Regions from separate parts of the Aequoribacter fuscus genome, predicted to be linked through region 2. Evidence: predicted binding sites of a transcription regulator. Region 2 holds the regulator's gene; each other region holds the start of a gene.
The links. The regulator sigma-54, encoded in region 2, starts transcription at its own class of promoters, with help from an activator protein. The targets are predictions, from matches to a motif close to TGGCACANNNNTTGCNNT.
Positions count from the first base shown of each region.

Region 1: a site for sigma-54 is predicted at 4,099-4,116, ahead of flhA (flagellar biosynthesis protein FlhA). Genes of this name have one in related genera too.
Region 3: a site for sigma-54 is predicted at 1,707-1,724, ahead of glnA (glutamate--ammonia ligase). Genes of this name have one in related genera too.
Region 4: a site for sigma-54 is predicted at 4,233-4,250, ahead of flgB (flagellar basal body rod protein FlgB). Genes of this name have one in related genera too.

Region 1 covers NZ_CP036423.1:2,773,294-2,779,191, reverse strand. The annotation lists gene EYZ66_RS12680 (sigma-70 family RNA polymerase sigma factor) at 1-287, opposite strand, end outside; gene EYZ66_RS12675 (MinD/ParA family ATP-binding protein) at 262-1,056, opposite strand; gene EYZ66_RS12670 (hypothetical protein) at 1,121-1,891, opposite strand; gene flhA (flagellar biosynthesis protein FlhA) at 1,895-4,012, opposite strand; gene EYZ66_RS12660 (LPP20 family lipoprotein) at 4,214-4,678, shown strand; gene EYZ66_RS12655 (hypothetical protein) at 4,779-5,879, shown strand.
Region 2 covers NZ_CP036423.1:2,422,300-2,428,197, forward strand. The annotation lists gene EYZ66_RS10865 (KpsF/GutQ family sugar-phosphate isomerase) at 1-480, shown strand, start outside; gene EYZ66_RS10870 (KdsC family phosphatase) at 477-986, shown strand; gene lptC (LPS export ABC transporter periplasmic protein LptC) at 986-1,537, shown strand; gene lptA (lipopolysaccharide transport periplasmic protein LptA) at 1,518-2,018, shown strand; gene lptB (LPS export ABC transporter ATP-binding protein) at 2,018-2,743, shown strand; gene EYZ66_RS10890 (RNA polymerase factor sigma-54) at 2,836-4,311, shown strand; gene hpf (ribosome hibernation-promoting factor, HPF/YfiA family) at 4,366-4,653, shown strand; gene EYZ66_RS10900 (PTS sugar transporter subunit IIA) at 4,661-5,128, shown strand; gene rapZ (RNase adapter RapZ) at 5,125-5,898, shown strand, end outside.
Region 3 covers NZ_CP036423.1:2,713,968-2,719,865, reverse strand. The annotation lists gene EYZ66_RS12370 (DUF4124 domain-containing protein) at 1-91, opposite strand, end outside; gene glnA (glutamate--ammonia ligase) at 199-1,605, opposite strand; gene typA (translational GTPase TypA) at 2,012-3,826, shown strand; gene dtd (D-aminoacyl-tRNA deacylase) at 3,884-4,321, shown strand; gene EYZ66_RS12350 (YhgN family NAAT transporter) at 4,346-4,936, opposite strand; gene rpiA (ribose-5-phosphate isomerase RpiA) at 4,939-5,616, opposite strand; gene ilvA (threonine ammonia-lyase, biosynthetic) at 5,733-5,898, shown strand, end outside.
Region 4 covers NZ_CP036423.1:2,765,242-2,771,139, forward strand. The annotation lists gene EYZ66_RS12605 (flagellar hook-basal body complex protein) at 1-2,674, opposite strand, end outside; gene EYZ66_RS12610 (flagellar hook assembly protein FlgD) at 2,695-3,381, opposite strand; gene flgC (flagellar basal body rod protein FlgC) at 3,397-3,822, opposite strand; gene flgB (flagellar basal body rod protein FlgB) at 3,825-4,199, opposite strand; gene flgA (flagellar basal body P-ring formation chaperone FlgA) at 4,514-5,407, shown strand; gene flgM (flagellar biosynthesis anti-sigma factor FlgM) at 5,481-5,783, shown strand; gene flgN (flagellar export chaperone FlgN) at 5,795-5,898, shown strand, end outside.

The DNA.
Region 1 (5,898 bases), 350 kb from region 2:
TCATCTAGAATCGCGCCGCGAATTCTCTTTGTTGCGAAGGATGCAAGATCATCTCCTTGGGATTCGTCAAAGCTTTTAAAAGCCTCTAACAGACCGATCATACCAATTTGCACGAGCTCTTCTAATTCGACATAGTCTGGAAGCCGTGCCTTCAGATGCATCGCAATCCTCTGGACAAGGCCTATGTGCTCTAGGACCAGATCGGTCGATCCTCCTGGGGATGGTGGGTCGCCTGAGTAGTTTTTATACTCTTTTACCATCTCAAATGGTCTTTGATAGTCGTTCAACAAAGAACTTTATCGAGCCCGAGTCATGACCATTGTCATCGGACATCAAGTTATCTGCTATAGCACTGATATCAGTCGCAATGGGTGATTTCGGTTCCAAGTTCACGAATGGGATCCCTTTGCGTGCAGATTCCAAAATCAGCTCATTCTGTTTTCGCAATGAACCAGCATATTGGAGATGGAGATCAAGATATTGCATGGTGACCTTGTTGACACGCTCGTATATTGTTTTGGCTTCTTCTTTAGACCTGATTTGGCAGGGAAGGAGATGGAGTTGCGTGATATCGTACTCATGTTTTAAGACTTTAATCATGGCGTAGGCATCGGCGATTGATGAGGGTTCGTTTTGCACAACGACTAAGCGGATATCGCACGCCGAAAAAAGAACCGTGACGTTATCTGTAATACCTGCCGCAGTATCAACGATCAGGACATCGCAGTCAGGAATGTTAGAGATGCCATGTATTAACCCCAGCAATTGTAACCTAGACAAACTCGAGAGTGTCTTGGAACCGCTGGAGCCGGGCACAAGCTTTACGCCACTTGCGGTTGACACAATGATTTCCTCTATGCTTTTTTCGCCTGCCAAGACATGCGCGTAAGTATGCGTTACTCTGGTACCTAGCAGGATTTGGGCGTTACTCAGCCCCAAATCGCCATCAAGCAACATGACACCTAGACCCCTGTTGGCGAGTTCGGTAGCTAGATTGACTGCTACAGTAGTTTTACCAACGCCGCCTTTGCCGCTTGATACCCCTATCACTTTCATAAAAAATCCTCGCCCATTTTAAACGGGAGCTCTCATAATATACTTAATATTAGACCCAATGTGTTCAGACATTTGCTTTAAACTCGAGGACATTTTTATCCCTCTTGGGCTGCGTTTCTTTGAGTATCTCGTCGGCAGTACTCTGCAGTAAGGCGGTTAACTCTAGTGCGGTTACGCTCATAGAAGCCTTAAACAGGGCAAACTGTTCATCGCGATCTTTTTCTGCACCGCTGGTATCAATAATCGTCTTTACCTCGACCTCAGTATGATTCAGCGCGGCGGCATAAATCGTTTCATCAACGCTATAATTGTCGCGAGAATGGCCATCTGATCTCTCTGACTTAACACCGGTTACCTTGTTTTCCTCGGCCGGTTGCAGGCCATTTTGAGCCTCGCCTGTTTCTTTAAGACCCTCTGATTCGGTATTGCTTACTTCTGATTCTGCAAATTTAATGCTGGAAAGCTCATCTAATATCTGTCTGAAGCTGTCCTTTGCTGTGCTTTCAAAATCGGGCTTGACTGCGATGTGATCTGCTCGCAGCACGTCCGCGGCGTCTGTGAGAGTTGAATTCGTAGTGATGTGTTCGCCATCCACTTTAGTGGTCACAGTTTCCTGAGTTTCCTGAGTTTCCTGAGTTTCCTGAGTTTCCTGAGTTTCCTGAGTTTCCTGAGTTTTTTGGGGTTCGCGCATCGAGACGTTCTCGACAGCCAAAATAATGAGATTTTTGGTCGCTGTTGCGATGCTACTCACGATAAGACCGTCGGCACCATACTGTCGCTTCACCTCTTCCAGGGCAGCGTTGCTCATCGCACACTCGATAATCTTTATTTCCATGGATTATTCCCTTTTGCCCTCGATAGCATTCAGTCCACCAATACTACCAAACACTTTAATTTTCTGATCTTCAGGAATTTCTGTGTAGGATATCACGTGTAGGTCACGTACTCGAGTCCGAACAAAGCGCGCTAACCATTGGCGCAGTTGCGGTGAAACCACCAGAACGGGTGTGGCTCCTTTTTCTTGTATTTGCGTGGCGTTCTCTGCCAGCGCGTCTAATACTGAGTTGGCTAGACTAGGCTCCAAAACCACCTGGTTGCCATTACTTTGGCGGAAACTGTTTTCGAGTATGTTCTCTAAGTCACCGGCGAATGTCACTACTGTCAGCGTGCCCGTTGAATCGAGGAGTGGCTGAACGATCATTCTACCTAGCTTTGGCCTCACCTCACTGGTAAGGGTATCGGCGTCAGTGGCTCCCGATTTCGAGACGGTTAGTGCCTCGATAATGGATCGCATATCTTTTACCGGTATTCCCTCTGCGAGCAAGTTTTGAAGAATTTGGGTGACCGTAGACAGCGGCACCGTGTGAGGGATTAAATTAGACACGAGTTTCGGGTAATTGATCGCTACTTTATCGAGAAGTTGTTGGGTCTCATCTTGCCCAAGAAGCTCGTGGGCGTTTTCCTTCAGTATCACGCTGAGATGTGTTGCGATAGTCGTGGGTCCATCTACGACAGTGAAGCCCATTCCCCGGGCAAGGTCGCCTTGAGAGGCTTCTATCCAGACCGCGGGCAGACCAAAAGCGGGTTCCACTGTGTTCTCACCCTTCAGGGTGTTCACATTACCGTCGGAGTTAATGGCCAAAAGACGCCCTACTCGCAAGTCGCCTATTCCTCGAGCAACCCCATTTAAAATGATCTGATAGGAGTCCGGTCTGAGATCCAAGTTATCTCGGATCCTAATGGGTTGAACTAAGAATCCCAATTCAGCGGACAACTTTTTCCGAACCCCTTTAATCCGAGTGAGTAATTGCCCCCCCGATTGGGTATTCGCAAGCGGAACTAAGCCGTACCCGATATCGATGCCAACGACATCTACTTGATCCAGATCATCCCAAGAAAGTTCAGACGATTTTGCTTCTAGGTCATCGGTTACCTGCGCCTGCACATCTTTTTTGTTTTGATCTTGTTGCTGGGTCTGCAGACGAACGTAGTAACCAATACCAGCAGTAATTGCCGCTAATGGTAAGAAAATACCATGTGGCATCCCGGGAATCAGCCCAAGAATAAGAATGATGGCTGCAGCAAGGAAAAGAGCATTTTCATTGGCCATTTGGCTGCCGGCTTGCTCTGCGGTCGACTGTTCGGTCGTTACTCGCGTCACCAATATTGCTGTCGCGAAAGACAACAGAAGCGTGGGTATCTGAGCAACCAGACCGTCTCCGATGGTCAGTAACACATAAATACGCCCAGCGTCTGACAAGCTCAGATCGTGCTGGGTTGTCCCAACCAAGAGGCCACCGATGATATTAATCGCGAGTATTAACAGTCCGGCAACCGCATCTCCGCGAACAAACTTCGATGCGCCATCCATTGAACCAAAAAAATCAGCTTCCTGGCTGAGATCTTCTCGCCGCTTCTTGGCTTCTTCCTGATTAATCATGCCCGCATTGAGGTCAGCATCAATAGCCATCTGCTTTCCGGGCATTGCGTCCAGAGTGAACCTCGCTGTTACCTCTGAAACTCTTCCCGCTCCTTTCGTGACCACGATAAAATTGATGATCATCAAAATCATAAAGATGATGAAACCGACCACATAATTTCCCGCAATAACAAATTCCCCAAAAGACTCGATGACTAATCCGGCGGCATCGGTGCCGTTGTGTCCGTTGACGAGAACGATCCGGGTCGATGCGACATTGACACCAAGCCGAAGCAGGGTGGCTATTAACAAGACTGAGGGAAACGCAGAGAATTCAAGCGGATGCTTAGTATTCATTGCAATCATCAACAGCATTAACCCCACAATGATGTTGACAGTAAAAAGGACATCTAAAAGGAGAGTGGGTAGCGGCAATATCAACAATGCAATGATTAATAGAACCACGAGTGGCATCGCGATACTACTCACTTGCGCTGACGAGATTGACTGTCGAAATTCTGACAGTATTCCTATCAAAATAACTCTCCAAAATTCAGTTAGTTATGGTCTCTTCTATCTTTCTTTTGCGAGGCCAATGAAATAGTCTATTTTCAAAGCTAGTATCAGCAAAATACGTGCCACTTGCGAGCATTAGTCAAAGTATTTTTGATAAAGATTTATGAGTTAGGTACGATACTTAACCAGAGATGGTAAAGTTTTTTACATAAGGAGCGTCAAATGGGTGGTATGAGAAAGTTAAGCGCTTTGGTATGTGTTTTGGCGTTGGTCAGTGGCTGCACGACCACCTCACCAAACGGGTTTGATTCTGTTCTTCGGCCGATCGTAGAGAAGCGAGACACCTTGATGGCAACGGGTTATGCCGTAATTGACATTCAGGATTCGGACATGGCTGCCCAGAGACGATTGCTTGCCATCAGAGCTGCCAAACTTGATGCTTATCGGTCGCTGACCGAGCAGGTTTACGGCCAATACCTCGATTCAACCGTCACGGTATCTCAAATGGCAGTGAAGAGTGATACATTTCGTAGCCGAGTTGAAGGTGTTATCTACGGTGCCACGGTCGTTCGTATTGAGCCGGTTGGTACCGAAACGTATGAAGTAACAATGGCTTTGGACAAAGCTTTGGTAAATGATTTGCGTCTGCTTTACTTGAACCAAGTTGCTTTTAGACCCACCGAGTAAAGTCGCTATGCATTTAAGGCACACTTTGCTTCCAGTCGTCTCTGCACTTTTGGTAGGTCTCAGTTTTGATGCCAGGAGTTCCGAGTCAATAGCGGCAGAGATGGAAGCGAAGGCTTTGCTGGAGGGTTTTAAAGCAAAGTTGATGGAGGTCGCATTTGAGAAAGGTGCTGTCGTCAAAGGTTTGTCCTATATCGATGAGAAAGGTGCTTTACATCAGTCGACTCTTTACCGCGCTAAACAATCGGTTAACGGGATTCAGATTCAAACTTTCATAGACGAGATGCGGGCTGGGGCAGATCAGTCTTGGGGTTCGGTTGGGATTGAAGATGTTTGTGGCGTCTGGTCGATGGCGAACTCGGCGCCGCTCCCCAGAAGCGTGAGTTTGTCGATTAATTCACCAGGCATTAGAACTGAGGGAGCAAGCCTCAGGCACGTGATTGCTCCTGTTGAAGAACTGGTCGCAAGCAGCATGCAAGCGGCCTTGATTGAGCGGGGCATGCGCGTGGTGAGGGCGTCTGAGAGTGAGTTAATAGACGTCTCTGCTTCGCAGTATCAAAAAGTATTGTTAAGAGCTCCCTCGGGACACAGCGCCGATTACAGAGTCAGTGTTTCAGTGGCTATCAGCCCGAACTCCTGGGGTTCGCGAATGTATCAAGGGGCACGCCGATCTTTCTCAGGGGGGCTCAGCGAACTATTTAACCAGCAGTTGCGTCCCACCCCTCCGAAATACGAGTATACCATCGAGATCGTTTTCGCGGATGTGATCAGGTCGACTGACTTGGTGAGGCAGCAGGTCTACCTCGCGTCGACACCAACCGTGTCTTATGAGTCTGGCGAGGTCGCAGTCGATACAAATCTCACTTCTAAGTTGCGAAGGACACTTGCTGAAATCGATCGTGCACTAGATGCAAGTCAGTGCCTTCCGAGAGTTTTTCACGTTAAAAATTATGGCCAGGACGAGTTTCAAGTTCAAGGTGGGCGTGAAGATGGCGTTAACGAAGGCGATTGGCTTTTGGTTGGACAGCGTGAGTTACTGATTGACGGTCAGCTCAATAGCATAAATTTTGAATCTTTATATCTTGCGAGAGTCAAAAGCGTTAAAAGTGGTGTGGCAGTTGCTGAGCTACTCTCTCCCCCCGCTAGTAAAACGTTGTTAAAAGATAAGGGTGTTGCTGGAGATATTTTTGCTACGCTGCTATGAAGAAGCGAGTCTGTTATGA
Region 2 (5,898 bases):
ATGGGCGACGCGCTCGCCATTGCCCTGCTTGAAGCACGGGGCTTCACGGCCGAGGATTTTGCATTTTCACATCCCGGCGGCAAGCTTGGCCGCAAACTTTTGCTCAAAGTCGCAGACGTCATGCGTGAAGGCTATGCGATACCCAGAGTAAACTCCGCCACCAAGCTCATTGATGCGCTCCTAGAAATCAGCCAGAAAGGTTTGGGGATGACCACGGTGATCGATCAAGACGACGTTCTGCTCGGGCTGTTCACCGATGGTGACTTGCGCCGCACCCTCGACAAAGGGCTGGATGTGACATCGACTCCCATACGAGAAGTCATGACCACGGGCGCTAAAACCATTGGTGCCAATCATCTTGCCGCTGAGGCTCTGAACATCATGGAACAGAACAAAATCTCAGCGCTGGTTGTCGCCGAGGGCAACTCCGTGCGAGGCGTCATTCATTTGATGGATTTGCTGCGCGAGGGTATCGCATGACCCCGTTCAAGGACCTACAAGCCTTAGCGCTTGACGTTGATGGCGTGCTAAGCGATGGCCGCTTGTATTACGGCAACAACGGTGAAGAGCTCAAAACCTTTAACATCCGCGATGGCCTGGGCATTAAACTCCTGCAACAAGCGGGCATTACCGTTGCTATTATTACCGGCCGCACCTCCAGTATCGTCGCCCGGCGCGCGCAAGAACTGGGCATTGAGCATATTATTCAAGGCCGCGAAGATAAGCTCTCTGCACTGCGTGAACTCTGCGCACAACTTGACTTAACGATAGAGCACGTTGCTTACATGGGGGATGACTTACCCGACCGTAAAGCAATTATCGCGGCAGGTCTCGGCGCGACCGTGGCCGACGGGTCTGACGATGTAAAGGCCGTCGCTGATTGGTGTAGCACCAAAGCTGGCGGCGCTGGCGCCGTGCGTGATTTAGCCGAGATTTGGCTTAAAACCGTCGGCTTGTGGGACCAACTTGTAGAGCAACAAGCCTAGTGACTCGCAAGCGCATACAAACCATTGTTCTCTGCGTTGCCGCCGCAATAGCTTGGCAATTCTACGACGACATTGACATGCGTGATGCTCCGCCAGAACTCCCACGCGATATGCTGCAAACCTACCTCAAAAATAGCGAGACCGTGCGCTTTGATACCAACGGACAGGCTAAAGACAGTGTCGGAGCGGAGGAAATTCGCTACTTCACGGGGGTCGCGCGAGGAGAACTCACCAACGCTAGCATATCCAGAACATTAACGCTCAGTGAGAGCTGGTCAGCGAGTGCCATGCGAGGCACCGTTTTTGAAGATAATCAAACCGTTGAATTGCAGGGCCAGGTTGTTCTAAACCACGACTCGAACGACATTCAACTGACCACCGATCGGCTTCGACTCGACTTAGTAAAAGACATTGCGTCCACCGACGCAATTGTTACACTGGCTCACCATGGCGCCACAACCCAATCAGAGGGCCTGACTGCTGACCTAAAACAACAGTCCTTCCACTTCACGCACAAGGTGACTTCTGTTTATGCTCCGCTCGAACCGTAACATCCTGGGTCTCCTTCTCATCGTGCTCAGCCCATGGGTTTTAGCGCAATCAGCACAGGATCCGATTCGTATCAGCGCCGACGAAGCGACACGATCTGAGCTCGAGGGCATTACACGCTACTTAGGCAACGTCGTTCTCGTGCAGGGCACCATTACAATTACTGCTAGCTCTCTGGAAATTGATCAAGCGAACCCGGAAGAAATCAAAATCATCGCGACAGGCTCACCCGCGACGTTTGTGCAGCCAATGGTTGGCGCGGAACCTGCCATTGACGCGAAGGCTCAGACAATTCGCTACGAACAGGTCGCGCGCAAGGTCATTCTCGAACAAGATGCTCGCATTCAGCGCGGTGAATCCATTATTCGCGGGCCTCTTATCGAATATTTTATAGACGAAAAGCGCGTCCAAGCGGGTCAAGATGCCAACCAGCCCAAGAGCCGCGTTGAAGTTGTCATTCCGCCCTCAGGTAGTACACCCTGATGGCCCTATTAAGAGCGCAACATCTGGCCAAAGCCTATAAAGGACGAAGCGTCGTCAAGGACGTGTCGCTACAAGTGAACAGCGGCGAAATCGTAGGCCTTTTGGGTCCGAACGGGGCCGGCAAGACAACCTGTTTTTACATGATTGTCGGCATTGTACCTGCCGATGCGGGCGCTATCAGCATCGATGATCACGACCTGACCAAACTCGCGCTACACCAGCGCGCGCAGGTGGGCCTCGGCTACTTACCCCAAGAAGCATCGGTGTTCAGACGCTTGAGCGTGCGGGACAATATTTTGGCAATACTGGAAACACGCAAAGAACTGGGCCATAAAGCCAAAGCATTTTTGTGCGACCAGTTGATCGATGAATTCCGCTTACACGCCGTACAAGATACCCTAGGGCAAGCGCTGTCGGGCGGCGAACGCCGGCGCGTCGAAATCGCGAGGGCCTTAGCGCTGGAGCCAAAATTCATTCTGCTTGACGAGCCTTTTGCGGGTGTCGACCCGATTTCAGTCAACGACATTAAAGACGTCGTGCGCAGTGTAGCCGAGCGGAATATCGGTGTGCTCATCACGGATCATAACGTGCGAGAAACGCTAGATCTTTGCAGTTCAGCGTACATCGTTGGTGAAGGTCACATCATCGCCGAAGGTGGTGCCGACGCCATCTTATCCAACCAACGCGTTCGCGATATCTATCTCGGCGAGCACTTCACTTTATAGCCAGCAATAAATCACAGCAAAAACCGCGCCAACACTTGTCGTTAAGGTGCGCATAAGGCTACACTCCTCTTCTACCTCAGTGGATTTTTGGCATGAAGCAGTCGTTACAGCTAAAACTCGGTCAACAGTTAACCATGACCCCGCAGCTGCAGCAGGCCATCAAGTTATTACAGCTCTCCACCCTCGATTTACAGCTCGAAATTCAACAAGCAATAGAGTCCAATCCACTGCTAGAACTCGAAGAAGAGTTCGCCGACGATGCACAGATACTTGATGCTCGAAGCCGTGAAGGCCCAATGGACAACATTGAAGACGCGGCTGCAGAAACGCCCAGCGGTAAGGAAGATTGGGATCAATCCATTCCCGATGAACTCCCGGTAGACACTCAATGGGATGATCTACTGCCCTCTTCGTCAAGCCCACCACCAGCGACCAATGACGACGACCTAGAGTTCGATTACGCCCAACAAGGTGCGGCTGAGACGACCCTGCAAGAACACCTCTTGTGGCAATTAAACTTAACGCACTGGTCAGACATTGATCGCATGATTGCGGTCACCATTATTGACTACACGGACGATAACGGACGCTTGACGGCCGACCTGGAAGAAATTTACGAGGTCGTTGCCGAAGAAGGTGATATCGACTTCGACGAGGTCGTTGCCGTATTGCACGGTTTACAGCAGTTTGAGCCCACCGGGGTTTTTGCGAGAGACCTCCAGGAATGCCTGCAATTACAGCTTCGACAACTGCCCGCTGACACTCCGAATCGCGATACCGCGAATCTACTCCTGACCCGTTACATGGCCCAGTTCGGCGCCGGCGATTTCAAGCAAATCATGCGCCGAGCTCGCCTAACAGAAGATGACTTAAAAGCGGCGATCGGTCTGATACAAACGCTCGACCCCAACCCTGGCCACACCTATCATTCGGCATCGACTGAGTACGCAATACCCGACGTATTCGTGAGTAAAAAGCAGGACCGATGGGTGGTTGAGCTCAATCCCGATATTGCACCAAAGCTGCGTATTAATGACACCTATGCCAGCATGATTCAGCGCGCAGACAACAGTGACCAAAACAACTACCTGCGCGACAATTTGCAAGAAGCCCGTTGGTTTTTAAAGAGCCTGCTCAGTCGCAATGAAACTCTGATGAAAGTGGCAACGAAAATTGTCGAACACCAGCGAGGCTTTCTAGAGGAAGGCGAAATTGCAATGCGCCCGCTCATCTTGAGCGAAATCGCAGAGCAGGTAGAAATGCACGAATCGACAATTTCACGCGCAACCACCAACAAGTACATGCACACACCGCGAGGCGTGTTCGAGCTGAAGTACTTTTTCTCTAGCCACGTACGCAACGACGATGGCAGCGAGCATTCTTCGACCGCGATCCAAGCAATCATAAAGCGCTTGGTCTCCGAGGAAAGTCCCAGAAAGCCCCTGAGCGACTCAAAAATCGTGACATTGCTAGCATCAGAAGGCATCACTGTTGCTCGAAGAACCGTCGCCAAATACAGAGATATTTTGCACATCCCACCGTCAAACGAGCGCAAACGCCTTGTTTGAGGTAGTATGAAATCGAGGACTCGTTCCTCTTGCTATTTGAATAAGGAGTAGTTTATGCAATTGACTGTAAGCGGACATCACGTTGACGTTACCGATGCTTTGCGCAACTATGTCGCCAATAAGTTTGAGCGCCTAGAACGCCACAGTGATCACATCACCAAGGTCGACGTCACCCTGATTGTTGAAAAAGCGGCACAAAAAGCCGAGGCCTCAATTCACGTAGCGGGTGCTGATTTGTTCGCCGCCTCTGAGGCGGAAGATATGTATGCTGCTATCGATTTATTGGCCGACAAGCTCGATCGTCAAGTCATCAAGCACAAGCAGAAAGCCAGGGGGCACTGATCAGCCAATGTCTGGCATACTCACCCATTTACTATCCACTCATCGACTGGACACCCATCTTGAGGTGTCCAGCAAAAAACGCTTGTTTGAAGAAATCGCTGAGCGAATTCAGCACGATTACCCCGAGATTACCGCGCGATCAACGTTCAATCGCCTACTCGCCCGCGAAAAACTCGGTAGTACCGGATTAGGACAGGGCATCGCTATTCCTCATGCGCGCCTAGAGGGTGCACCTGAAATCATTGGTGTATTCTTCACCCTAAGCCAAGGCATCGAGTTCGATGCACCCGATGATCAGAATGTCGACTTAGTCTTCGCCTTGTTAGTCCCCGAGAATGAGGAACAAGAGCACTTGACTACGCTGGCAACCCTGGCTGGGCTGTTCCAAAACCCCAATTTCTGCCGTGATATTAGAGCGGCTCGTACGGCCGAGGCACTGCTCAAAGCCCTGAAAACGTGGGAAGCAAACACGTGAACAACTGCCCTTTAGTGATTATTAGCGGTCGCTCAGGCTCGGGTAAAAGTACCGCCCTACATCTGCTTGAAGACGAGGGGTTTTACTGTATAGATAACTTGCCTTTAGGGCTGTTGGAGCAGCTTCTACAGGAAATCGAAAGCGATCACTTTGCTCACTTCAAAGGTGTCGCGGTATGCATTGACTCGCGCAACGCCTGGACGAATGTGGGGGATCTTAGCAACATTTTAGCCGCCATCCCCGAGCGCACTCAGGGCAGTATTTTATATTTAGATGCCCTCGACCCTATACTAATTACGCGCTATAGCGAGACCCGACGCCGCCATCCGCTCACCAATCAGCGCACCACCTTATCAGACGCCATTGCGCAAGAGCGTGAACTGCTAGAACCCGTGCTCGAGGCTGCGTCTATTGTGGTGGATACCAGCGAAATGACCATTTACGAATTGCGTGACACCATTCGTCAACGACTTTTAGGGGCAAAAAAAGGCGAGTTGTCCATACTGTTCCAATCGTTTGGGTTTAAAAAAGGCATCCCCTCAGACGCCGATTTGGTCTTTGACGTCCGAATGCTGCCCAATCCGCACTGGATTAAAGAACTACGACTTCTTAACGGTACCGACCAAGGAGTTGTCGATTTTTTAAGCCAGCAGGAATCAACACAACGTTTATTCGATGACATTCGTTCCTTCGTCGAGCGCTGGCTACCGTCGTATAGTGAGAGCAATCGGAGCTATGTCACGGTGGCTATCGGATGCACCGGCGGCCAA
Region 3 (5,898 bases), 290 kb from region 2:
TGCCATTTGCATCCACCACTTTGTAAATTCGGGTCTGCCCCTGTGCGAAGCTAGAGAGCGTTAGCATCAAAAACAACAGAGCAATTCGCATTTAAAAACCGAGTGTTTCCTAAGGATATCCAGACTAGCAGAGCGAATCGTTTGTGTCAGCAATAAAAAAGCCCGCCAGTGGCGGGCTTTGTGCTTGAGTGGTGTCGCTTAGCAAGAGTAGTACATGTCGAACTCAACGGGGTGAGTCGTCATGTTCAAGCGGGTGACTTCTTCCATTTTCAGGTCGATGTAAGCATCGATCATGTCGTCAGAGAATACGCCACCTTCGGTTAAGAATGCGCGGTCTGCGTCCAGTGACTCAAGCGCTTGTTGCAGCGAAGAACATACGGTTGGAATCGCCAAGGCTTCTTCTGCTGGCAGATCGTAAAGATCTTTGTCAGCGGCGTCGCCAGGGTGGATCTTGTTCTTGATGCCATCAATACCTGCCATCAGCATCGCTGCGAAAGCCAAGTATGGGTTAGCTGTTGGGTCAGGGAATCGCACCTCTACGCGCTTGCCTTTGGGGCTTGGCTCGTAAGGAATACGGATTGACGCGGAGCGGTTACGGGCTGAGTAAGCCAACATAACAGGAGCTTCGAAGCCTGGTACCAAACGCTTGTAGCTGTTGGTAGACGCGTTCGTAAAGGCGTTCAGGGCACGAGCGTGCTTGATGATACCGCCGATGTAGTACAGCGCAGTGTCAGACAGTCCTGCGTAGCCGTCGCCAGCGAACATGTTAACGCCGTCTTTGCTGATAGACTGGTGAACGTGCATGCCTGAGCCGTTGTCGCCAACCAGTGGTTTGGGCATAAAGGTCGCTGTTTTGCCAAAGCCGTGCGCTACGTTGAGTACGCAGTACTTTAGAATTTGAACTTCGTCAGCTTTTTTCACCAGGGTGTTGAACTTGACGCCGATCTCACACTGACCCGCGGTGCCCACTTCGTGGTGATGTACTTCAATGGGTAGGCCCATTTCTTCCATGGCGATACACATGGCTGCGCGTAACTCATGCAGCGAATCGACTGGTGGTACGGGGAAGTAACCGCCTTTCACGCCAGGACGGTGGCCTGTGTTGCCGCCATCGTAGTGCAGGTTTGATGCCCACGCAGCTTCTTCGGAGTTGATGGTATAGCCTGCACCGCTGATGTCAGCGTGCCATTTGATGTCGTCAAACACGAAGAATTCTGGCTCTGGGCCGAAGAATGCGGTGTCACCGATACCCGTTGTTTTCAGGTAGTCTTCTGCGCGTTGTGCAATCGAGCGAGGGTCGCGATCGTAACCCTGCATCGTGGTAGGTTCGATGATGTTGCAGCGAACGATAACGGTCGCATCGTCGGTGAACGGGTCTAACACAGACGCCGCGTCATCGGGCATTAAGATCATGTCTGATTCGTTGATGCCTTTCCAGCCGGCGATCGATGAGCCATCGAACATTTTGCCTTCTTCGAAAAAGTCTTCGTCTACTTCCGACGCAGGAATGGTTACGTGTTGTTCTTTACCCTTGGTGTCGGTAAAGCGTAAGTCCACCCAGCGTGCTTCGCTGCTTTTGATAAGATCCAGAGTATGCTCTGACATTGTAATTCCTCCGTTGATTGCGGGCTTTTGCCTGTTTGCGGTTGTGTGAACCTCAGGCGTCCCCTAATGGTGGTCCTTGGTCCAAAATCGCTAACAACCTAAAAGCAATATGTGTGCCATGTTGATTGTGCACCGATTTCGGCGATTTCGCACTGTTTTTGTGGGTTTGAAGCTAAATCGGATGGATCTAAACGAGGTTTTTGCGCCATATTGGTGCGCGTAAGTGCCAATATGGTGCACTAGTGGCCGCGACAGGCTTTCTGAGGGTGAGTAGCGTAGCGGGAGGCAGATCTTTTGGGCTGGGGATGTGGATATGTAACGGTAATACTGCCGTAGCTTGCATTCTCGGCCTGCTGTATACTGCGCGCCATTTTTGGCCTAGCCCATCCTACTGAGGTAAACCCCCTTGACTAGACAGCTCCGCAATATCGCGATCATCGCGCACGTTGACCATGGTAAAACAACCTTAGTGGATTGTTTGTTACAGCAATCGGGCACGCTTGATCGCCGTTCAGATGGCGCTGAGCGTGTTATGGACAGTAACGACCAAGAACGTGAGCGCGGTATCACCATTTTGGCGAAAAACACGGCGATTCGTTGGTCCGATTATCGTATCAATATCGTGGATACGCCGGGACACGCTGACTTCGGTGGCGAGGTAGAGCGTGTATTGTCGATGGTCGATTCGGTATTGTTATTGGTCGATGCTGTCGATGGACCAATGCCACAAACGCGCTTTGTGACCTCTAAAGCCTTCGAACGTGGATTAAACCCCATTGTTGTGGTGAACAAAATTGATCGCCCCGGTGCTCGACCAGACTGGGTCATTGATCAGGTGTTTGATTTGTTCGATCGTCTGGGTGCTAACGAGACACAATTGGATTTTCCGATCGTTTACACCTCGGCGATTCAGGGGATTGCGGGTTTAGATCCCAATGAGATGGCCGACGACATGACGCCCTTGTTCAACGAAATTATCAAGCGTGTGCCCGAGCCCGAAGTTGATGCTACCTCCCCTCTGCAGATGCAAATTTCAGCGCTGGACTACTCGAGCTACGTGGGTGTTATCGGCGTGGGTCGCATCACTCGCGGCAAATTAAAGCCCAATACCCCGGTGGCTGTGGTCGATCGAGAAGGCAACAAGCGCAACGCAAAAATCCTTCAGGTAATGGGCTTTCACGGTTTAGAGCGTGTCGAAGTTGACCAAGCTGAGGCCGGTGACATCGTTTGTATCACGGGGATCGATGGCTTGAATATTTCAGATACCTTGTGCGACCAAGCGCACATCGAAGCTCTGCCTGCGCTGTCGGTCGATGAGCCAACGGTGAGCATGACGTTTCAGGTAAATGACTCGCCCTTTGCGGGTAAAGACGGCAAGTACGTGACGTCGCGAAACATTAAAGAGCGCCTGGAGCGTGAATTGATACATAATGTGGCGCTGCGTGTCGTGCAGGGCGATTCGCCTGATAAATTTATTGTGTCCGGCCGAGGTGAATTGCACTTGTCTGTGTTGATTGAGTCGATGCGTCGCGAAGGCTTTGAGTTGGGTGTTTCGCGTCCGGAAGTTATCCGCAAAGAAATCGACGGTGTGATGCAAGAGCCTTACGAGCAGTTGGTCATTGATTGTGAAGACCAGCATCAGGGCGCCATCATGGAAGAGTTGGGCAATCGTCGAGCCGAGCTCGAGAATATGGTGCCAGACGGCAATGGTCGAGTGCGCTTAGAGTTTATGGTGCCCGCACGCGGTTTGATCGGTTTTCGCTCGCTCTTCCTGACGCTCACGTCGGGTGGTGGGATTATGACGCACATCTTTGATCACTATGCACCTGTTAAACATACAGAAATCGCTAGGCGTGTTAATGGTGTTCTGATATCCATGGTGAAAGGTAAAACCTTAGCCTACTCTTTATTCACCCTGCAGGACCGCGGTCGCTTATTTATCGATCCGAACATTGAGGTGTATGAGGGCCAGATCATCGGTTTGCACAGTCGTTCTAACGATCTAACCGTTAACCCAACGAAAGCAAAGCAGCTGACGAATATCCGTGCTGCCGGTACCGATGAAAACCTGCTGCTGACGCCACCGATTCGTCACACCTTAGAGCAAGCGCTCGAGTTTATCGAAGATGACGAGCTGGTTGAGGTCACTCCGAGTGCTATTCGGTTGCGCAAAAAGCTGCTGGTTGAGCACGAGCGCAAGCGCGCTTCGCGCGCAGCCTAAAGCGACGAGCCCCTGCTTCGCGGCGGGGGTGGGCAAGGCAAGTGACTCGGTGATTCTATGCAATTACTTTTGCAGCGAGTGAAAAGTGCATCGGTAGATGTTGGCGGTGACCGAGTTGCCGCCATCGAGCAAGGACTCTTAGTTTTTGTCGGTTTAGAAAAAGACGATACCAGACAGCTGTGCGAGCGCGCGGCAGAACGACTGCTCGCCTATCGCGTTTTTGCCGATGGCGAGGGGCGCATGAATAGGTCGGTGCGCGATGTCAGTGGAAGCCTGTTGCTGGTGTCGCAATTCACGCTCGCTGCCGACACTCGTAAAGGTCTTCGTCCCAGCTTTTCCAGTGCTATGCCGCCCTCTGAAGCCAATGTAATGTTCGACTATTTTGTTGGCTGTATGCTGGGTTCTGGTTTGGACGTGCAGACGGGGCGATTCGGCGCCGACATGCAGGTTGCTCTTGTCAACGATGGGCCCGTTACCTTCAGCTTGGCGTTTTAATGGCGCCGGCTCGCTGGGGTCAATCTAGTTCAAATGTAAAAACTTGCCCACACCGTCAAAAAACATCTGTACGGCAATAATCACCAAGACCATCCCCATCAGGCGTTCGCTGGCGATCAGGCCGCGATTGCCCAGTGCTCGCAGTAATAAGGGTGAGGCTAGCAGCACGACCGAAGTCGCGAGCCACGCGCAGATCAGGGCGATCGTCCACTCAACCATGCGAGCGGGGTCGTTGCTGACCAGCAGCATGGCGATCGCAAGTACTGATGGGCCTGCAATGGCGGGGATTGCGAGAGGTACAATGAACGGCTCACCCTCTGGGGTTTCGCCCATGATGCCGTGAGGCGAGGGAAAGATCATGCGTATCGCAATTAAAAATAGAATAATCGCACCAGCAATTGCGATGGCCTCTTGTTGTAAGCCGAGCAGGTTAAGCACCTTTTCGCCGGCGAACAGGAACAGCAGCATCACCGCCAATGCAATAACGAGTTCACGCAGAATGACTTTAAAGCGACGTTCTTGTGGTACGTCCTTCAATACTGATAGAAACAAGGGAACGTTGCCCAAAGGGTCCATCACTAGCGCGAGCGTAACAAAGGCGGTAATTGGATCCATGTTTAGGCTCTAAGGCTTCGTACGCCTGTCTGTCCGCTTAAAAGCAACAAGTCGGCACCTCGATGAGCGAATAGGCCGTTACATACCACGCCAGTAATTTGATTAATGGCTGTTTCGGTCGCTTTTGGATCTGCGATCATAAAATCGTGGACGTCAATGATGATATTGCGATTGTCGGTTATAACGCCCTCGCGCACTTCTGGGCGTCCGCCCATCGCGCGAAGGGCGTTGATGACGATGTTCTCCGCCATTGGTATCACCTCGATAGGGAGCGGGAATTTGCCAAGCGTCGCCACTTCTTTTGACTCGTCGGCAATGCAAACAAAAAACTCGCTCGCTGCAGCCACAATTTTCTCGCGTGTTAGCGCTGCACCGCCACCTTTGATCAGTTCCAAGGCACCGTTAGCTTCATCGGCCCCGTCGATGTAGAACTGCAGGCTGTCGACTAAGCTGAGGTCCAGGACTGGAATGCCAAAGTCGCGCAGGCGTTGGGCTGATGCTTCCGACGAGGCAACGGTTCCAGAGAATGGCAAGCCGCTCGTGCCCAGCAAGTTAATGAACTCATTGGCCGTCGATCCCGTGCCAATGCCGAGCATACTGGCTGGCGTGAGATGCGGAGCAATAAAATCCAATGCCGCCTGGGCCACTTCCCGTTTCAGTTCGTCTTGCGTTTTGCTCATTGGTTTATCTCTGCTGTTCGTATCGAGTATCTGCCTGCATTCATCGACGGTAATCTGCTGAAACTTGAGGCACAATTTGGTATGGTACTCGCTGATTTGACTAAGCCAACGCTACCATGCCGCAATCATACATAAAACGCATCTTAAACGCGCGTGTTTACGATGTCGCACGTGAAACGCCCATCGACGATGCGCGATTGTTATCGCAGCGCTTTGGCAATCGTATTTTACTCAAACGCGAAGACATGCAGCCAGTGTTCTCGTTCAAATGTCGCGGTGCCT
Region 4 (5,898 bases), 340 kb from region 2:
CGAAGTTAGCTAATATGATCTTACCCAGCGACTTCTGAGAGCCATTAGAGTAGCTGGCCACCACCAGCCCGTCCTCACCGATATTAACACCTACCAAGTCTCCTTCTGGCGCGCCGTTCTGAGATTGCGATAAGACGGCAAATGGGCTGTTGAACTGCGTACTCGCGGCGTAATCTAGATTAATTTGATTACCAGTAATCTCGCTCGATGCCAAAGTGACCCGATTAACGGGAGACACAAGAGTACCGCTAGTGTTGAAGGTTAACTCACCCTTATCCAAGAAAATTGGGCGCCACTGCGGTATGTCGTTTTCATCAAAGTCTTGCTTATCGGTGGTCTCGATCCAAGTACCATTTCGATCTTGAAAAACGTAAAGCGGCGTCGATGCACCCTGTGTATCTGGATCCAGCTCGATATAAGTGGAAGTCTGCCCGAACGCCGAATCCACGTCTTCAAGACCGAAGTCAGCGGACCCCGCAACCTGAAGAAACGAATCATCGGTCGCCGTGGCACCAGTAAATCGGATGACGCCCAGGTCAAAATCCACTTTTACACCTGACACTTGACGGCCGACGTTATCCGCCATTAGGTTGATTTTTTCCTCGACCATATCGGTAAAGTCACCGATCTGGTAATCACCCAAGTCGAGCTCAATCTGCGCCGATATATTGTCGACAATCACAGTAAGATTTCGATTGTCAGCGGTTACAGAGAAGGGCGCATTGGGATCTACGCCCATCTGATTCCCTATGACGATCGCTGGTGTCGAGGCCGTTCCCCGAACAGCGGGTCTGTTAGCTATCGCAGAGGTTTCGGGATCCACTTTGATCGTATTTTCGGCATCTGATAGCGCGCTGTCATACTCGAGCCCAAATAGCTGCAGACCCAATTCATTAGCACTTTTTGTGACTCCATCCGAAGCAGTCAGGATATTGCGCACCGCGATACTAGAAGCGTCACCCGTGGTACCAGAAGAGATGTTGAATTTACCATCAAAATAGGTGATCTGTATGCCATAGCGCTGATCACGTGCTGGCAAAATCAAATCGCCTTTAGGGACTACATTACCCAAGAGTTTGATGGCAAGATCCCTATCGGCCGGAGGCACACTCGGCACCTCGTCTAATTTAGTGCCAGCAACCTTCCCAGTGGTTCCATCCAACTCTAAATCTATAACCGGAATCCCAAAGGCGCTTTCTGCCGTACTCGATGTTACATGCAGCGTTTCTTCACCAGTTTGAGTAATAGTCAGCCCCTTACGAGCCAAGTTGTAAGCAATTTCTATATCAGTGACGCCAGCAGCGTCTAGCCCAGCGTTTAAAGCGAATACCAGCTCCTCATAACTCACTTGCGGGTCTGTGGTGTCGAACACGACGTTACCAAATGCCTGCTGATCTAGTAAAAGTTGGCCAACATCAAGCTCGATTGTGCTCTCGTCATCAAGACCGTAGTTGCGCGTTAGCTGCATTGTGGTGTTCGAGGATGTACCGTCAGCATTAAAGTAGTCCGACATATCAAACTTTCTGCCGTCTCCAAAACGCTCATTGGCGATTCTTGTAAGTTCTGTGGCAATAGTCTGCCCTGACACTGCCCCCATATTTACCGTACCAGCTAAATGCTCCAAGCCCAAAGAAACGTATGATGAACCATCTACGCTGAGGCTCAGCATATCTCGCAACTCGCTCCGACTCGCCGCTGACAAATCGAAACCGCTTTCCCCTCCTGCCAAGGATAGCTGCTGCCGGGTCGTCTCGTTAGCAGATGAAATAGATACCGTCGCGGGAGTGGACTGAATTGCCTCATCGAGCTTATCGAAAGAGTACTTTCGATATACGGTCCCCTGAGTCACTAAGTACTCCGAGCTATTAGTACTATTTTTCTGCAAAAACTCCAGCTCCGATGCGGTCTTGAGCTCACCATACTTATTCACAAAGAACTGATCGCCGCCGCTATCTGTTGCCTGAATGAGCTCCGAATCCACGCGCTGGCCGTCGAGATAAACATGAGTTTGCCATTTGTTCTCGGGCGTATCCGCCGTGGCGTTCTGAGTCTTCACATAATAAATTGTCGCGAGATGCTGTGAACCCGACGCGCCGTAAACGGTAAGTGAGGTTGTGCGGTGATAAGTCTCAGGCTTATTGGGATTAAAGTTTGCGGTTATCGGCTCGACATTCGACGGCAAATTTAGCCCGAGTTCAACCTCCGTCGTCGCGCGAAATTCGGACACTGTCTGGCGAGGAATCGACAGCGCAGAGGGTGGTTGGCTAAAATCTGCTTTATTGGTGGAGTCAACGGGCAAAGACAGCAGCGCCTGCCCAGCTGAGTTGACCATCTGATTCTGCTCATTGAGCATAAAACTCCCATTACGAGTATATACCCGACTGCCGTCAGACGACTGGAGTGGGAAGAAGCCGTCTCCTGTGATCGCTAAGTCTAGGGAGTTTGAAGAAAATTGAACGAAGCCTTGACTAAACTCTTGGCTAATCTCCTTCAAAGCAACCCCTTGTCCAACTACAGCCGATGCTCTTTGAAGTGGTGAGGTCGCAAAAATGTCGCCGAAGCTAGCAGATGATCGCTTAAACCCCGCTGTTGCGGAGTTAGCGATATTGTTGGAGGTCACCGAAAGTTCGGTGGTTGCAGCATTCAAACCTGTTAATGACGTGTAAAAAGACATGAGATAACCCCTATGAGTTCTTAGTTAGAAATTGTTCGTATGCCATCAAGCGACACGGACGAACCGTCGCGCAACTGAAGGTCAAGTTGTTGATTTGAAGGATTCCAAGTGACACTTGCCACTTCATTCAAAACCGATGTGGGGGTCGCAACAAGTTTTCCGTCAATAATGGCGCTCGCCGTAAATCGATATTCGCCCTTCGGCATTTGATTGCCATTGGCGTCAAGACCGGGCCAGCCGAAACGATGTTCGCCCGCGTCGAGCGCACCGATCTCTTCTCGATATACGAGCGAGCCATCTGACCCGCTGTAGACACTGAGTATCAGTGAATCGGCATCATTCGGGAGTGAAACCATTGTCTCTGTGACACCACCGCCGCCGCCCGATCCAACACCTCCATCGATAGCGACTTTTTTCCCCACAAGAGAAGAGCCCGTGAGAAGCGAATCGGTCCGCAAATTTGACACCAAGGTTTCTAACGATGCCTGCATCCCTTTGATGCCCTCGACCGACGAAAACTGGGCCAGCTGCGCGACAAAAGCCTCGTTCTTCATTGGGTCGAGAGGATTTTGGCTCTTAAGTTGCGCTGTGAACAGCTGAAGAAAGGCATCCCTGTCGAGATCGTCTTCTCCATTGTTGTACACAGCATTGCGTTGCTGCGCCATGTAAGACTCAGTGGTCAGAATATTAGGGGTCAACGCTGTCATCGCTCATTTACTCCTTCAGGCCTTTAAAACTTCAAGTGTTCTGGTCATCAGCTGCTTCGCTGTGTTGATGACCTCTACGTTGTTCTGATAGCTCCTTGCAGCCGCTAGCATTTCAACGACCTCTTCCACCTCTTCCACGTTCGACTGATACACATATCCATCTTCATCTGCCAGTGGATTGCTTGGATCATAGAGCTTGCGATGTGGGGAAGGATCATCTTTCACGCCATCGACCAACAGAGAACCCGCAGGTCGCCTGACATTGCCAATTATCTGATCTTCAAGCACCGTTCGGAAAACAACACGCTTGGCCTTGTAGGCATCTTCAGCGGTTGAGGACACGTTAGACGCATTCGCCATGTTACTTGCCGTGGCGTGCAGCCTAGTCGTTTGGCCCGCAAGTGCACTTCCAGCGATGTCAAAAATGTCTGTTAAACCCATCTCTACTCTCCTTTGAGGGCACGTTTAATGCCACTGATTCTTCTTTGCAGAAACTCGAGAGATGCCCTGTACTCGATAGCTGCCTCACCGTATTTGGCTTGCTCAGCAGAGATTTCGACCGTGTTTCCATCTAAACCCGCGTTGTACGGATTGGTGTAGACCAGTCCATCTTGATTCGACAACGCCGTTTTTAAATGCCGTTTGTGAGTGGTCACGAGACTGCCGAAACCCGCCTGCGCTGCGAGAACCTGTTTAAAGTCAACATCTCGCGCCTTGAACCCAGGGGTATCGGCATTAGCGATATTCTTCGCCAAGACTTGGAGTCTCTGCGACTTTAGTACTAAAGCTTGCTCATGCACCCCAAAAATGCTGTTCATTTTGTCAGACCTAAAAGTTTCACACTCGCATTAGAAGCACGGTTCATGCCATAATCAAAAAAACTCAATTAAACAGTTACTTAATCGTTATAATCGCGACTTTAAAGCGGTAAAATTTCGCCGAAGCGGCAAGTTATTTCCGCTGGCGGCCTCTCTTTTGCCGCTCACATTAGCGCCGCAATTCACAGATCCTCTAAACACTTGAGAAAATTTGCTAAGTAAAGCCCAGCCGCCTTAACATAGGCGACACATAAGGAATGAAGACCGCTATGGCAGACGACTGTGTTAATCGGATTAGGGGGCTATTGACGCTAGTGCTGCTGGTCTTGGCAAGCCCTCATCTGCTGGCGACCCAGCTGGATCAAGTCACCCTCAAAAAAGAACTGGAAGAGCAGTTGATTCGGACTGCAGCAGAGCTTACCGGGGCGAAAGCAAGCAACATCGAGGCCCTCATCTGGGATAACCGGCTGAAGATCATAGACTGTGAAGAGGAATACTTAATTACTTTTCCATTCAGCGATGGCGTCACCGCGAAAGTGGTCTGCCCGGAAAACTCTTGGAGCATTTTTACTCGAATTAAGATCCACAATAGCGAGTTCGGGTTCCGCTATTTGCGAAACCTGTCTGAGGGCGACACGCTATCCCGAGGCGATGTCGAGCGCCAAGCGATTAATCATAAACTTAAAGGCGATATGGTGACTCACATCGCGGACGTTATTGGCCGCAGCCTTAAACGATCCGTAAAGGCAAGTAATGTTGTCATGGTCGAGGATTACGAGGAAATTGGCTTTTCAGGTGCAGCAAAAGACGATGATCGCAGTGCAACCGAAACTTATGTTTTAATCTCTAATGGCTCCATAACACGGGGGCAAAGGCTTTCTCCGGAACTTTTCACCCCTACCATACAAACCGAGCAGGCACCAAAAGACGCCCTGCTTCAAGGCGTTGAGGTAAAGCACCTAGAGACTACGCGTGACCTCACTTCGGGTGAGTATCTCCGCAAATCGAATACTAAGCCAACATTGGCAGTGCGAAAAGGCGAGATTCTGACACTATCAATAGTAAGAGGCATGATCTCAATTACAGCGCAAGTGAGGGCCTCTGAAGGAGGCAAGATTGGAGAGGTCATAGAATTAGAAAATATTGATTCGGGAAATCTTGTTCTCGGCATGGTTGTCGATATCGGGAAGGTTGAACTGCTGAACTAATAAGTCTACTGTGTGCTAAAGTTTCAGGGAGTGATGCCGATAATTACTTCAGTGATGAATCGAGGTGGAGATTATGACAAATATCTCAGATGTAATGAGCAGCTTTTCTAAAGCAGCAATGGGGCAGAAGGTAGATAAGCCTCTTAAACAAGACACGCAGGCGCAGGGCACCATGAGTGATGCTCCGCAACAAGCGGTTGTCAAACATGATCAGGTAGACTTCAGTCCACAAGTCAGCAACATTCTTGAGAATGCGTCGTTCGATAGAGCCAAAGTCGAGGCCATAAAAGAAGCTATTCAGAATGGCAACTATCCTTTAGACGCGCGTAAAATAGCGGAAAGTATGGCTGGGCTTGAGAAACTGATCGGTGGATAAGCAATATTGCTATGGCGTCGCTTAAATCAGACCAGAAGGCCATTAGTGAGGCCTTGCACAAAGCTCAAGCTCTGCGCGATATCCTCGAGCAAGAGTTTACCTTTCTGAAGAACAA